2 regions of the Mycolicibacterium nivoides genome follow, and region 2 is predicted to be linked to the other one. Evidence: predicted binding sites of a transcription regulator. Region 2 holds the regulator's gene; the other holds the start of a gene.

Region 1 (7,867 bases), 280 kb from region 2:
TCGGCGGCGGTCAACGCCGCCATGGTGCCCGCGGTGCCACCGCCGATCACCAGTACGTCGCAGTCGATGCGAATCGCGTCATCGACATCGGGAATCTCGGTCAATTCGGTCACGGTTGCTCCAGGGCGGCAATGATCTCGGCGCGCAGCGCGGATCGTTCGGGATGGTCGGTTCGGGGCTGGGCCACCTCGATCAGGGCGCGCAACGGCTGCCCGGCACGACCGAGCACCGCGACGCGGTCACCGAGCGTGAGCGCCTCGTCGACGTCGTGCGTGACGAACACGATCGTCGTCGGATGGGCCTGCCAGGTGTCGATCAGCAACCGCTGCATGGCCGCCCGGGTCTGGGTGTCCAGGGCCGCGAACGGCTCGTCCATCATGACCGCGCGCGGTGCGCCGGCCAGGCCGCGTGCGAGTTGAACCCGCTGCCGCATACCGCCGGACAGGTTCTTCGGCAGGAAGTCGGCGAACCCGGTCAGGCCGACCTCGGCGATCCAGCGGTCGGCCCGGTCCCGGCGTGCCGCCTTGGACTCGCCACTGCGTCCATTGCGCGGCTCGCCGCGGAGCTGCAGGGCCAGTTCGATGTTGGACCGCACCGTGCGCCACGGCAGCAGCGCGCTGTCCTGGAACACCATGCCGCGGTCCCGTGAGGTGGTGGTGACCGGATCGCCGTCGGCCAGTACCCGGCCTCCGTCAGGCCGCAACAGTCCGGTCAACGCGCGTAACACCGTGGACTTGCCGCAGCCCGACGGACCGGTGAGCACGAGGATCTCGCCGGGCTCGACGGTGAGGCTCAGGTCGTCGATCACCGGGGCACCGGTGTAGGACAACCGGATTCGATCGAGTTCCAGTCTCATGCCGGTGGCCGTCCGCGTGGCGGTGTCGGTGGGGCTCATCGCGTGCTCTCCTCACCACGCGGCAGCCAGCGGGTGGCCCGGCGGCCGATCAACTCGACCGCCGCGGCAGTCACGAAACCGAGCACGCCGATCGTGATGATGCCGACGAACACGTCGGGGTAGTTCAGCACCGTGTACGCCTGCCAGGTGCGGTAACCCACACCGAGGCGGCCCGAGATCATCTCGGCCGAGATCACACAGATCCAGGCCACCCCCATGCCGACCGAGAGCCCGCCGAACAGTCCGGGCAGGATGCCCGGCAGCACCACCTGGCGCAGCACGTCGAGGCGACCGCCACCGAGAGTGCGTACCGAGTCCTCCCAGATGGTCGGCAGGGCACGCACCGCGTGCCGCACGCTGACCATGATCGGGAAGTAGGCGGCCAGGAACGTGATGAACACGATTCCCGCTTCATCGCTGGGGAACAGCAGGATGGCCACGGGCACCATGGCGATCGCCGGTATCGGCCGGGCCAACTCGGTGAGCGGACCGAAGATGTCGGCGAACCAGGCGGTGCGCCCGAGCAGAATTCCGGTGATCACGCCGACCACCGCGGCGATCCCGAACCCGGTGAGGATCCGGATCAGCGACTGGCCGAGATCCAGCCAGTATTCGGGTGTGCCCAGCCGGTTCACCAGGGCCGCAGTGATTTCGGTGACGGTTGGCAGGGTGTCGAACCGCAGGCCCAGGCGCACGTCGTTGGCGGTCAGCAGCTGCCAGAGGACGACCGCGCCGACCACCGATGCCAGCCGCACCAGGCGATGCGGCCAGACCGAGGGCGCGCGCCGGGAATGCTGCGATTCCGGCGGGGCCGGAGGGTCACCGACCGCGACGGGCGGAGTATCGGTGGTGGTCACACCGCACCTGCCAGGGCTTGCCGATAGTCGACGATCGCCGCGCCGGGATGCGCGGCGGTATAGCGCTCGGCACCGGCCTGGGTTCCGAACGGCAGGTACCCCTCGGCACCCGGTGCGGGAAGGCGCACCCACACCGCCTTGTCGGCGAACCACCGGGTGCCCAGCTCGGCGTCGGAGACGTAGGCGGCGCGGACCTTCTTGCCCTCGCCTTCTGCCTGCCGGATCGCCTTGAGCAGGCAGACCGGCGTCGCGGCCGCGGTGGTGGTGTCCGATCCGTCGAGCCACAGTTCGCCGGCCGTGGCGGGATTGTCGACGGCGGTGTGGCACACCGGGTCGGTGCCGCTCAACGCCGACGGGTTGGCGTTCGAGTTCAATGCCTTGTCGTAGTCCTGACCGCGTGCGGAGTACACCGCCCGCAGCGGTCCGTCCTGTACGAAACCGGCCACGTCGAGATCGGCGAAGTTGTCGATCGACTTCAGGTAGGGCACATCACCTTTGAGCGCATCGACCAGCGACGGCTTGAGGGTGGTGTCGAACGAGGTGCCGCCCGGCCCGTTGTACAGGTACACGACCTCCTGTGGCAGCCCGCTGCCCTCGGCCACCAGGCGGGCCGCCTCCAGCGGCTTGGCGTTGAGGAAGTCGGTGGCGTCGAGTTGCGCCTGCAGGAACGCGTCGAGCACCTCCGGGTGATCGGCCGCATACGCCCGGCGCACCACGACACCGTGCAGGGTCGGGTAGTTCAGTTCGGCACCGTCGTAGAGCAGCTTGGCCTTGCCCTGGTGAACCAACAGACCCGGCCAGGCGACGAACTGCGAAAGCGCCTGGACCTGACCGGATTCCAGCGACGATGCACCGACCTGCGGCTGCTGGTTGAGCACCTCCACACCGGTCTTGGCGTCGATCCCGGTCTTGCCGAGGGCTTGCACCAGCATGCCGTGGCCGGCCGATCCGACACTGGCCGAGACCTTCTTGCCTGCCAGGTCGGTCAACGACTTGGCCGGCGAATCCGGCGCCACCACAACCATGTTCAGCGCACCCTTCGGGTTGTACCCGGTGACCGAGACGATCTCGGTCTTGGCGCGTTCGTTGGCCTGGGTCTTGGACCCGTTGATGAGCATCGGATAGTCACCCATCGAGCCGATGTCGATCTTCTCGGCCACCATCTGCGCGGTGATCGGGGCGCCGGTGTCGTAGTCCTGCCACGTCACGTTGTACTTGGTGCCGGTGCGGGTGGTGATGTCGGCCAGCCGGCGTTCCAGGTACCCCTGGGCACGCAGCAGGGTGCCGGCGGTGACGGTGTTGATGGTCTTGGACTGGTAGCCGACGACGACGTCGACCGTGTCGGCCGATTTCGTCGCCGAGTCCAGGGAGCAGCCGGCGGTCGCGAGCGTGAGACCGGCGGTGAGGGCGATCAGGGCTGTTTTCACTTCGGGTCCTCTAACGGATGAGATAGGGCATGTTGACGGTGACGGCGCCGGTGGGACAGCGGGCCGCGCACGGCCCGCAGTACCAGCACTCGTCGACGTGCATGAAGGCCTTGCCGTTGTCGGGGTTGATGGCCAGCGAATCAAGCGGACACACGTCCACGCACAACGTGCAGCCCTCGATACACAGGGACTCGTCGATGGTCACCGGGACATCGGCGCGTTGGTTGACCAGCGTCATGCGTCTCTCCTATTGAGGTTGCCGCGCATGGTGATTCGATCACCACGCATCCTGATGTACTCCAGGTCGACGGGCGTGCCGTCGTCCAGACTCGTGAGCCGCTCGGCCATCAGCAGGGCTGATCCAGCCGGCACCTGCAGCGTCACGGCGGTGTGCGGGTCAGCCGAAACCGCTTCCAGCGCAAGACTCGCCCCGCCCAGGCGATGCCCACTGACCCGTTCGATGAGCGCGAAGATGTCGTTGTCCTCCAGCGCGTGGCCGATCACCTGCTCGCCGATCTCGGGCGCCAGGTAGGTCAGATCCAGCGACAGCGGCAGATCGGCGAGGTAGCGCAGGCGCTCGATGAAGACCACCTGGGCGCCGGGCTCCAGCGCCAGCTTGCGGGCCACCGCGGGCGGGGCCGAGAGTCGCTGCACGGCACGGACTTCGTTGCGGACGTCGCCGTAGTCCTTGAAGGTCTCCTTCAGCCCCACCAACGCGTCGAGGCCATGGTCGTACTTGCGGCCCGCCACATGGGTGCCCACCTTGGTGCCGCGGTCGATCAGGCCCTCGGACTTGAGGACGGCCAGGGCTTCACGGACGGTGTTGCGGGAGACGAAGAATTCGGCGGCCAGTTCCGCCTCGGCCGGCAGCGCCCGGTCGTACGTGCCCTCGTGGATCTGGTGGCGCAGCACGTCGGCGACCTGACGGGCCTGGTCGGCACGCGCACGGCGACTCGGCAGCGATACGGGATGGGCTTCGGGCTGGGAAGACACGCACTCAAGGTAAGGGCCTGTCGGAGGCACCTGCAGTGCGGCGGATACGCCGTCGACGCAGGTTAACTGATTGCGCCGCCGACCCAGGATCCGTACCTGGCGAAACCGCCTTGCCGACCGGCATTACGCCACCTCGATCCCGGCAAGAATTTACAAATCGCGGTGATCGAAACTCATTGCGCCGGGCCGAAAAACTTTGGCCACTTTGGTCTCGCCAGTCCCAACCTGGTGATTCCTGTCAGAGTATCGAACTAGTGTTCGAATCATGGTGATCGGGTTGGCACAGAACCGGGATGAGGTGCACGCGGCGCTGGCCGGTCACCGCGCGACGACCTCCGCGCTGCTCGATGTCGACTTCACCGCGTTGAGCACCGCGGAATTGCTGGCACTGCAGTCCCAGCGCGAACAGCAGGCCCGCACCGAGGCGATGATCGATCACCGGATCCAAGCCGCCCTGATGGCGCAGGCCATCCCGCACGAGATCGGCGGCAAGTCCTGGAAGGATGTGCTGGCCACCCGGATGCGGATCAGCGGCAAGGAGGCCTCACGCCGCGTGACCGCAGCCGCCGAGCTGGGGCCGCGGTATGCCATCGGCGGTGAGGTGTTGGAGCCGCTACTTCCCGCATGCGCCGAGGCGCTGCTGTCAGGGACCATCAACACCGAACACATCGCGATCATCCGCGACACTCTGGTGGAGGCGAAAAAGTACGTCAGCACGGCTGAACTCGTCCAGATCGAATCGGACCTGGTGGCCGCGGCGACCCGCGACACTCCTGAAACGCTCAAAGCCGCTGCGGACAAACTGCTGTATCTGCTCAACCAGGACGGCGACTCACCCGATGTCGCGGCCCACCTGCGTGGGCTGCGGATCGGCACACAGGACGCCGACGGACTGGTGCACGTCCAAGGCTGGCTGGACCCCGAGACAGCGGCGTACCTGACCACCGTCACTGGCGTGTGGGGTGCACCGGGCATCAACAATCCCGATGATCCCGAACCGATCCACGACTCCTCGCCCAATCCGCTCGATGACGCTGAGGCAGAACAGGACACCGCTCAAGCCCGCCAAGACCAGCACGCCGCCGCCAACCGTGACACCCGCACCGTCGCCCAGCGCAACCACGACGCACTCAAAGTGGCACTACGCGAAGTGCTGATGTCCAAACGGCTCGGCCAACACGGTGGCCTGCCGGTCACCGTGGTCGTGTCCACCACCCTGGCCGAACTGGAAGCCGGCGCCGGGATCGCCGTCACCGGCGCGGGCATCCGGATGCCGATGAACGACCTGATCCGGTTGGCATCACACAGCTTTCACTACCTCACCGTCTACAAACGCCACACCGCCGAACCGCTGTACCTGGCCCGCACCAAACGGTTGGCCACCAAAGCCCAACGACTCCTGCTCTAAAACCGCGACCGCGGCTGCACCCGCCCCGGATGCACCGCAGCCGCCGATCGCTGCGAAGTCCACCACGCCAGAGCCGACTGGCAACACGGCGGCCACACCGACGCCCCCGACCTCGCCCTGGGCTGCGGCCCCGACAACCGCCTCGTCGGACTCGGCTGGACCACCAGCATCGATCCAGACACCGGACGTGTCCACTGGCATCCGCCACCCCTGATGAACGCCGGGCAAGACACCCTCAACCACCACTTCCACCCCGCGGAACTACTGGTTCCCCCGGAACCAAGCGGTTGACGGGACCACCGCTAGCTCGTCGTCGCGCTGACCGTGACGGGGATGCCGTTGAGCGCTCCGTTGCCGGACGGCTCGTCGAGGAAATCGGGCAGCGACAGGATGTTGGTGTTGACCCCGGGCGACGCGTTCGCGACGCCGAGCCGCGTCCCGGGCTGACCGTGGCCCCAGCCGTGCGGCATCGACACCACTCCGGGCTTGATCGCGTCGGTCACCTCGACCGGGACAACAATCTTGCCGCCGGCCGACGCCACTTCCGCGATGTCGCCATCTGCGATCCTCCGGGCCGCCGCATCCTGACTGTGCATCAGCAGGGTGCACCGGTCGCGCCCCTTCATCAACGCACCGACGTTGTGCAGCCAGGAGTTGTTGGACCGCAGATGGCGCCGGCTCACCAACACCAGTTCGTCGGGAGCCCGATCGAGCCGCTCGGCCAGCCGCGGCAGGTCGTCGAGCAGATACTGCGGCGCCAGCCGGATCTTCTGGTCGGCGGTGCCGAGCACCTCGGGAACCCGGGGCACCATGGGGCCGTAGTTGATTCCGTCCGGGTGGGCCTTGAGCTTGTCCAGGGTCAGACCGTCGGGGTTCTCGCCGTACCGGTCGCCGAACGCGGCGGTCCGCAGCGTCAGATCGAGCATCCGCTCGGGGCCGCCGTGGTCGTACTGCTTGCGGATCTCGGCGCCGTCGAGCCCCTGGGTGAAACACAGGTAGTCGAACCAGCCGTCATCGAGCGCGGCGATGTCGACATCCTCGGCCGGGGTGCCCGTGCACAGCCCGGTGAGCCGGATCAGAATCTCCCATTCCTCCGGTGCATCGGGATCCTCGCGGTGGAACACCGGCGGTGAGTACCGGGCGAAGCTGTTGATCGCCGCACCCAGCAGCAGGTCGGCCGAGTGCGGCTGCTCGAGCGCCGAGGCACCGGGCAGGATCACGTCGGCGTGCCGGGTGGTCTCGTTGAGCCACAGGTCCACCGAGATCATCGCGTCCAGCTGCGGCAGCGCCTCGTCGAGCTTGTCGCCGCCCGGGGTGGACAGCACCGGGTTGCCCGCGACGGTGATCAGGGCCTTGAGCTGCCCTTCACCGGGCGTGGTGATCTCTTCGAGCATGCATGACACCGGCACCTGCCCGAGCACCTCTTTGGCCCCGCGCACCCGGGTGCGGTAGCGGCCGAAATTCGGCGCCCCGTCCTCCAGCCCCGGGATCGGCTGGCTCGTGATCGTCCAGGCCGTCGGCCTGGCGAACATCGCGCCGCCGGGGGTGTCGAAGTGACCGGTGACGATGTTGACCACATCCACCAGCCAGCTGGCCAGGCTGCCGAACTCCTGATTGCACGTGCCGATCCGGCCGTAGACCACCGCGCGCGGCGTGCCGGCCAGCTCGCGGGCCAGTCCACGAATCCGCTCCGCATCGATACCTGTTGTGGCAGAGACCCTTTCGGGTGACCAGTCGGCCACCGCTTGCTGCAGGGTGGACACTCCCTCGAGGTGGCGTTCCAACTCGCCGAGGTTGACCAGCCCTTCGTCGAACACGGTATGGACGATCCCGAGCAGCAGTGCCGCGTCAGTACCGGGCGTGATCGGCAGCCACTCGTCGGCCTTGACAGCGGTGGCGGTGCGCACCGGGTCGATGACGATCACCTTGCCGCGCTTGCGGATACCGGCGATGATGCCCATCACGTCGGGGGCGGCCAGCAGCGAACCCTGCGAGGCCGCGGGATTCGCCCCCATCACCACCAGCAGGTCGGTGTGTTGGATGTCCGGCGTCGGGAATGCCCACCAGCTGCCGTACATCAGGTGCGACGACAGGTTCTTCGGCCACTGGTCGATGGTGCCCGGCGAGTAGGTGATCGGCATACCGGACAGGCCGAGCAGGATCGCCGAGTAGCGGGACAACGAGAACGAGTGCGCCAGCGGATTCCCGGTATACGCCGCGACCGCGCCGATGCCGTACTTCTCGATGACGGGAGCGAGCAGCTCGGTGCAGCGACGGAACGCGGTGT
Region 2 (7,867 bases):
CGAGAAGCTGACCGTGGAGCAGGCCGCGATGGCCAAGTGGTACTCCACCGAGAAGCAGGTCGAGCTCATCGACCGCTGCCTGCAGATGCACGGCGGCTACGGCTACATGCGGGAGTACCCGGTCGCGCGGGCCTACCTGGATGCCCGGGTGCAGACCATTTACGGCGGCACCACCGAGATCATGAAGGAGATCATCGGACGCAGTCTGGGTGTCTGACGCACCGGAATCACCCGGCGTGGCGCCCCGAGAAGCCCAAATCTGGGGCGTCAGACCCAGATATTGGGGCTTTTTTGGTCATGATCGGCCGCGTTAGTTGGTTATCGTCACCTGCTGAAGCAAAGTTGTCGGGGCGGGACATTTCTGAGAAAACTTTGCCGAACGAGCGGGGAGAGCGCATGACTAGGCCTGGAGCGAGGCTGAGCGCGGCCGTGTGGCGGTTGGCGGTCGGCATGCTCGCACTCGTGGTCGCTGGCTTGATGGTGCCGGCGGTGGCTTCGGCCACCCCGGAGTCGGACGCCGACGCCGCCGTCACCGCCGCCTGGGAGGCCAGCGGCGGCGACGGTGGCCCACTGGGACCGCGTCAGGGCGGCGTGTACGCAGCGGGTTCGGGCTTCGCGCAGAACTTCGCCGGGGGCAAGATGTTCTTCACCCCGGCGACCGGCGCTCACTTCATGCAGGGTGCGATTCTGGAGAAGTACGAGTCGTTGGGTGGCCCGGCCGAAGGCGACCTGGGATTCCCCACCATCGACGAAGGCGCCGGGCGTGCTCCCGACAGCCGCAACTCGACGTTGAGCGCGCCTGACAATCCCGTCATCTTCTGGACCCCGTCCACCGGTGCCCGGGTGGTCCGGGGCGCCATCAACGCCGCATGGGACAAACTCGGCGGTTCTGCCGGTGTACTGGGCGTCCCGGCCGAAGATGAGTCGTTCGACGGCGACGTGAGCTCTCAGAAGTTCACCGGCGGCGAGATCTCCTGGAACCGCAAGACCAAGGCGTTCACGACCGTGCCGCCGGAGCTAGCCGATCAGCTCGCCGGCCTGGACATACCGTCGGATCCCGCCGCGGCGATCGCCGCGGCGCGGCGTGCGGCAGGCGGGGCGATGGGCCCGCTGGGAGCCAAGGACGGCGACCAGTATCCGATCAGTGACGGTGGGTTCGGCCAGAACTACGCCGGCGGCAAGATCTTCTACACCCCGGCCACCGGGGCCAACGCCATCACCGGCCAGCTGCTGGAGAAGTACGAGAGCGTCGGCGGTCCCGAGGGCGATCTGGGCTTCCCGACCGCCAGCGAGTCCGAGGGCGGGCTGGGCCCGAACAGCCGGATCAGCACCTTCGCCGCCGCCGACAACCCCGTCATCTTCTGGACTCCCGATTACGGCGCGGTGATCGTCCGCGGCGCCATGAAGGCGGCCTGGGACAAGCTCGGCGGGGCGAAGGGCGCACTGGGCGCCCCGATGGCCGACCAGACCGAAGACGGCACCGTCATCAGCCAGCGGTTCAGCGGTGGAGCGATCTCCTGGGACCGCGACGCCAACACGTTCACCACCGAGCCCTCGAAACTCGCCTCCGAGCTGAGCGGGCTGGAGGTTCCGGGTGTGGGACAGCCGCACGCCACCGGTCCGCAGCCTTCCGGCCCGGACACCAAGAAGCCGTTCTCCTGGCATTGGAGCTGGTGGTGGCTGATCGCGGTGGTCCCGGTTCTGCTGCTCGCAGGGCTGATCGTTGGTGCGGCGCTGTGGCACCGCCGCCGGGCCGGTGACGATGACGACTTCGACCACGATCCGTTCGACGACGACTACGACGGCGGTCCCGGCGAACCGCGCTATGACGAGGGCGGGTACGACGACGCGCGCTACGAATCGCGTGGGTACGACGACGAGTTCGGTGACGAGCGCGGGGCGCGGGAGGCGGGTTACGCGCCGAGTTCCGTCTACGGTGCCGGTGAGGCCACGACGGCGCGATTCGCCGGGCCGGGCGAGGAATCGGCGGGGGGCGCGGCGGCGTCCCCGTACGACGGTCCCACCGACATCGCGATGCCGGTCAGTCAATGGGCCGCTCCGCACGGATCGCCCGGCGGCTATGGAGCGCCGGGCGAGGAGGACGAGCCACCCGAGGATTCCTCGCAGCTGGCCGGCCCGGAGCCCCAACAGCGTTACGACAGGTACGAAGACGACGGCTACCAGGACGACGACGACTTCGATGATGACGACGACTTCGAAGAAGATGACTTCGAGGACGACGATTTCGACGAGGACGAGGATCCCGACGCGCCCATAGATGCCGACTTCGAGGAAGTCGCCGAAGGTGATGACACCGAAGGTGAGATCGAAGCGGAACTCGCGGACGAGGACCTGACGGATACCCGGGCGCTCGCGAGCCCGGCCGGCGGGGTGCGTGAAGCGGCGGGTTTCGCGGCGGCGGGCTTGGCCGTGCCGAGCGATCAGGACAACGTCGACACCGCTCCGACCCGGGTCATCACCGAGGCCGAGGCCTACAGCAGCAGCCAGGCCTACAGCAGTGAGGCCTATAGCAGCGAGGCCCACAGTGGGCGCCATGCGGCCATCGAACTCGATGAGATCCCCAGCGCCACGGCCATTCACCTACCGCTGGACGACCCGAACCGCGCACCGGAGGGCTACCCGATCAAGGCCGACACGAAGTCCGGTCGGTACTGGGCGCCCGACAGCAGCGAGTACGACGACGCGACGGCCGAGATCTGGTTCGCCAGTGAGGAATTCGCTCGCACAAACGGATTTGTGCGAGCCGACTGAAATCGAAAGGCCCGGCCACATCGAGGTGCGGCCGGGCCCGATCTCGGCTGGTCAGATCTTGCGGATCACGGTGACGACCTTGCCGAGCACCGCGGCGTCGTTGCCCGGGATCGGGTCGTACGCCGGGTTGTGCGGCATGAGCCAGACCTGACCGCGCGTCCGCTTGAATGTCTTGACGGTGGCTTCGCCGTCGATCATGGCTGCCACGATGTCGCCGTTGTCGGCCACGCTCTGCTGGCGCACCACCACCCAGTCGCCGTCGCAGATCGCGGCGTCGACCATCGAGTCTCCGACGACCTTGAGCAGGAACAGCGAGCCTTCGCCGACCAGTTCGCGGGGCAGCGGGAAGACGTCTTCGACGGCCTGCTCGGCCAGGATGGGACCACCCGCGGCGATGCGCCCCAGCACCGGCACGAAGGTCGGTTCGGGTAACGCGTCGGAGCCGGCCACATCGGTGGACACCACTGCGGCCGCCGGATCGTCGGAGGCGCGCACGTCGACGGCACGCGGCCGGTTGGGGTCGCGCCGCAAGTAGCCCTTGCGTTCGAGGGTGCGCAACTGATGGGCGACCGATGAGGTCGAGGTCAAGCCGACCGCGTCGCCGATCTCGCGGATGCTGGGCGGGTAGCCGCGACTGGTCACCGACGCGCGGATCACGTCGAGGATGGTCCGTTGCCGGTCGGTGAGGCCGCCCTCGGCCCGGCGTGGGCCCGCGCTGTCCGATCCGGCCGGGCTGTCGATGCTGCCGTCCCTGCTGCGGTCGTCGCTCATGAGGCCGAATGTAGTCGCTGGTCGAACATTAATCAAACATGTGTTCGACGCGTGTTGCGCGCGTGTCCGCTGGTGGGATGCGCGAGGGGCTCACGAGGGGCCTGGCGCGGGTCGTGCGCGGGCTTCGCGGCCCGAACTTGTCGGTGGTCCGTTCTATCGTTTGGCAACAGTTCGATCACATGTTCTATCCATCGAACACATGAGCGACTATGTTCGAACACAAGAGCGAACACGACCCACCGAAAGGCAGTCAGATGGCGATCATCGATATCCCCGCCGATAGCCGTTCCAGCGCTGTTCGGGCCACGCAGAAGTCGCAGCCGCCCCGCGCCCGCGCCCAGTTCGGCGCCGCCGCGCCGCGGCCGGTACGCCGGGTCCAGCGGCCCGCGCCGTCCCGTCCCGACATCGGTGCGGTCCGATACCGCGGAACCGGCGTACTGATGTCGCGGGCGTCTCATCGCAGCCGGCCCATCACGCCGTTGACCACGGTCCTGTTGGCTCTCGTCGCCGCCGGCATCACCGTGTGGCTGGGGTTGGTGGCACAACTCGGCGGGGTCGTGGGCGCCGAGACTCCGACGCCGACCGAACTGGCCGTGGTCCAGGTGAAGTCGGGGGAGACGCTGCAGCAGGTGGCCCGGCGCGTCGCCCCGGATGCTCCGGTGGCCCGGGTCGTCGAGCAGATCCGCGATCTCAACCAGCTCGACTCGGTGGCGATCGACGCAGGGCAGACGCTGCTCGCCCCGGTTGGCTGAGCAGTGCGATGTCCGCTGAATCGTCCTGGCTGCCAGCCACACTGGCCGGCGTCGGCTTGAGCACCTACACCCCACTGCACCCGGCGGTGAGTCTCCCGCGGGCAACGCGGGTACGCTCAAGGGCGCTCGAGCTAGTTGTCCGGCGGCATGACGAAGGAGCGGTAATGCATTGTCCGTTCTGCCGTCACCCTGATTCGCGTGTGGTTGATTCCCGCGAGACCGACGAGGGACAGGCCATCCGGCGCCGGCGGTCCTGCCCTGAATGCGGACGCCGATTCACCACTGTTGAGACGGCCGTGCTGGCCGTGGTGAAGCGCAGCGGGGTGACCGAGCCGTTCAGCCGCGAGAAGGTCATCCGCGGGGTACGTCGGTCCTGTCAGGGCAGGCAGGTCGATGACGACGCCCTCAACGTACTTGCACAGAAGGTCGAGGACGCCGTCCGCGGACTGGGCACACCCGAGATCCCCAGTCACGAGGTCGGCCTGGCGATACTCGGACCGCTTCGCGAACTCGACGAGGTCGCCTACTTGAGATTCGCCTCGGTGTACCGGTCATTTTCGTCAGCCGAAGACTTCGAGCGCGAGATCGAGGCCCTGCGGGCCCACCGCGCCGAGGCGTAATCCGGCCCGGGTTCGGTCCCGGTTCAGTCCAGTCGGGAGGTGCCGTCGTTGACGACGCGGCCGGCCAGGCGAACCCAGCCCTCCGGACTCCAGCGGGTCTCGATCACCGAGCCCTTGCCCTGGATGATCGTCAGATCCCGGCTGAGATAGTCGGTCATCCGCACCGCCGCCGCGCCGGTGGCCTCATCTTCGGGGATCCCCAGGTGCGGGGCGAACGACCTCGATCGCAAGGTGCCGTTCGCCTCGTCGATCCAGGCCCACAGGTAGTTCTCGTCGGCATCGGTGAAATCGTCGGGATCGGCGGCGAGCAACTCGTCGACCGAGGCCAGGTCGTAGATGGCGAACTCCGGTGCCCACTCCGAGCGGGCGTTGACGACGGCGCGATCGTCGTCGTACTCCACCTGGAGGATTCCCGCGGGCACTCGCAGGGTGTGGACCGGCAGCCCTGTTTCGCGCAGCCACCACGAGGCACCGACCGTCGGGTGCCCTGCGAACGGCAGCTCGGCGACCGGGGTGAAGATGTGAGCACTGGCCGAGTTGCCGCCGGGCTGCGGCAGATCGATGAATATGGTTTCGCTGTAACCCAATTCGGCCGCGATCCGTTGCCGGTCGCCGGGGGCGACGGTGCTGTTGTCGACGACGCCGAGCGGATTGCCGTACTTGCCGTCGGAGTCGGTGAACACGCGTAACACGGTGACGTCGATGGCCATGGTCCGATGCTACGTCGCCGCCCACCCTCCCCGGGCGGACCGCGACGAGACCCCGTTCGGGTAGAAGGTCAGGTCGCGCTGCGTTCGTCGGCGTCCATCGCGTCGAGCACCGCGATCTGGGTATCGAACGGCCCGGTCATCGCCGATTCGGTCCGTCCGCTGCGCAGCAGGGCGCGGAGCCGATCCTGGTCGTAGACCGACGGTTCGGTCGTGTCGATGAAGCGTTCGACCACCTCGACGAAGCGGTCGGGATCGTCGTGGAACGGAAAATGCCCGGATCCCTTGAAGATCTCCAACTGGGAACCGGGCATCGCGGCGTGGGCCATCCGGGCGTGGCCGACTGGGATCACCGAGTCGGAGTCGCCCCAGATCAGTTGCACGGGAACAGATTCGGTCAAATAACAGCGGTCCAGCATGGTGACCACTTGGCCACGCCAGTCCACCACGGCACGCAGAGTCCGGGCGAACGCCGCCGATGCCGTCGGCTCCGGCAGATCGGCCAGGATACGCACCATGTCCGGAATGTCATGCCCGAGACCGGTTGAGCCCAGCATTGCGCCCGCGGCGCGGGCGGCCAGCTGCATCGCCGGCAGCACCAGGGGAAGCCGCAGCAGCGCCAGGGCCTCACTGCCCATCGGCAGGGAGGCGACCCGCAACGCCACGTTGACGTCCTTGGTGACCCCGCCGGCGCCGACGAGGATGAGGCGGTCGACCAACTGCGGGAACTGGTAGGCGAATTGCATGGCCACGCCGCCGCCCAGGGAATGGCCGACCACGGTCACCCTGTCGATGTCGAGCACGCTGAGCAGGTCGCGCATGCCGTTGGCGTAGGCCGCCACCGAATAGTCCGCCCGCGGCTTGTCAGAGCTGCCGTGGCCGAGCAGATCCGGGGCGATCACGGTGAACCGCTGCGCAAGCGCCGACTGCACGGTGTGCCACGTGGTCGAGTTGTCGCCGATGCCGTGGATCAGCAGGATCGCCGGACCTGATCCGGCGACCCGGAAGGCCCGCCGGTAACCGTGGATCGTGCGGTACTCGAGCGTCGGGGTGAGCTCGCGAACGGTCCGCAGATGGGGTTTGCGCTCGGTCATGCTGGTCAACCTCGCTCTCGGCCCGCCATCGGGCTCCTATGAGTGGTTGTCGCCGGTCGGGAATCCGTCGCCGAAGCCATCTCGTCCGTCTTTGTACTTGTCGTCTTTGTACTTGTCACCGGTCTGCTGGGCGAGGAACCGTTCGAACTCGGCTCCCAGCTCGTCACCGCTGGGCAGCTCCTCGTCACGCGCGAGCAGAGACCGATTCTCCTGTGCGGCAACGAACGCATCGTACTGGCGCTCCAACCCGGTCACCACTTGGGCGACCTCGGCACTGGCCTCTACCTGCTCGTTGATCTTGCCGTACACCTCGGCACCGGCCTCGGACAGCTTCTCCAGCGGCAGTTGTAGCGAACCGGTCCGGGCCACCTCGGCCAGCAGGGCCTCGGCGGCCGGTGGATAGGCCGTCTGGGCCAGGTAGTGCGGGACGTGGACGGTGTAACCCACCACCTCGTGGCCGTGCTGGGCCATCCTGAACTCGAGCAGGTTGGAGACGCTCGCCGGAACCTGGACTTCGCCGACCCAGGGGGTGTGGTCGGCGATCAGTTCCTTGTTGTTGGCGTGCGCGGTGAGCATGACGGGGCGGGTGTGCGGCACCGCCATCGGGATGGTGCCGAGGCCGATCACCCGCCGCACCGCGAGCTGCTCGGAGAGCAGCCGCACCGCGGTGATGAACCGCTCCCACCTCAGGTCCGGTTCCAGGCCGGCCAGCAGCAGGAACGGCGTGCCCACGTCGTCGTGCAGCGCGTACAGGTTCAGCTCGGGTTCTTCGTAGCTGGTGAAGTGGTCGGTCTTGAACGTCATCAGCGGCCTGCGGGACCGGTAGTCGAGCAGCTCGTCGATGGCGAAGGAGGCCACCAGTTCGGTGTCGAGGGTGTCCTTGAGGTGCTCGGCGGCGAGCCGGATGGCGTGACCGGCATCCGAGAACCCCTCCAGGGCATGGATCAGTACCGGGCCACTGCCATCCGAGGAGGACAGCTGCGGCGCCGGGAACTCAAGCTCGTACATACCGCTCTGATCGGGCTGGTAGTGCTGGTCTGGGGTGTCGGTGCTGTCGGTCATCTCGCTTCGTCTCCTCGCTGCGGCAGGACGCTGTGACGGCCTACCGCCATGCCATCTAGTGTCCCGCATACCCGGGCTGGGGGTCGTTC

Evidence for each region. Region 2 encodes LexA, which represses DNA repair genes until DNA is damaged. Its sites were predicted from a motif close to CGAACANNTGTTCG; they were not measured.
Region 1: EH231_RS04690 (DUF222 domain-containing protein) is a predicted target of LexA. The motif match lies at 4,420-4,433, and genes of this name have one in related genera.

What each region holds. Positions count from the first base shown of each region.
Region 1 covers NZ_CP034072.1:947,603-955,469, reverse strand. The annotation lists gene EH231_RS04720 (fumarate reductase/succinate dehydrogenase flavoprotein subunit) at 1-104, opposite strand, end outside; gene EH231_RS04715 (ABC transporter ATP-binding protein) at 110-895, opposite strand; gene EH231_RS04710 (ABC transporter permease) at 892-1,752, opposite strand; gene EH231_RS04705 (ABC transporter substrate-binding protein) at 1,749-3,179, opposite strand; gene EH231_RS04700 (4Fe-4S dicluster domain-containing protein) at 3,190-3,417, opposite strand; gene EH231_RS04695 (GntR family transcriptional regulator) at 3,414-4,172, opposite strand; gene EH231_RS04690 (DUF222 domain-containing protein) at 4,438-5,580, shown strand; gene EH231_RS04680 (molybdopterin-dependent oxidoreductase) at 5,883-7,867, opposite strand, start outside.
Region 2 covers NZ_CP034072.1:668,745-676,611, forward strand. The annotation lists gene EH231_RS03320 (acyl-CoA dehydrogenase family protein) at 1-217, shown strand, start outside; gene EH231_RS03325 (LGFP repeat-containing protein) at 397-2,772, shown strand; gene lexA (transcriptional repressor LexA) at 2,824-3,543, opposite strand; gene EH231_RS03335 (LysM peptidoglycan-binding domain-containing protein) at 3,798-4,295, shown strand; gene nrdR (transcriptional regulator NrdR) at 4,460-4,915, shown strand; gene EH231_RS03345 (PhzF family protein) at 4,939-5,625, opposite strand; gene EH231_RS03350 (alpha/beta fold hydrolase) at 5,694-6,716, opposite strand; gene EH231_RS03355 (proteasome assembly chaperone family protein) at 6,753-7,778, opposite strand.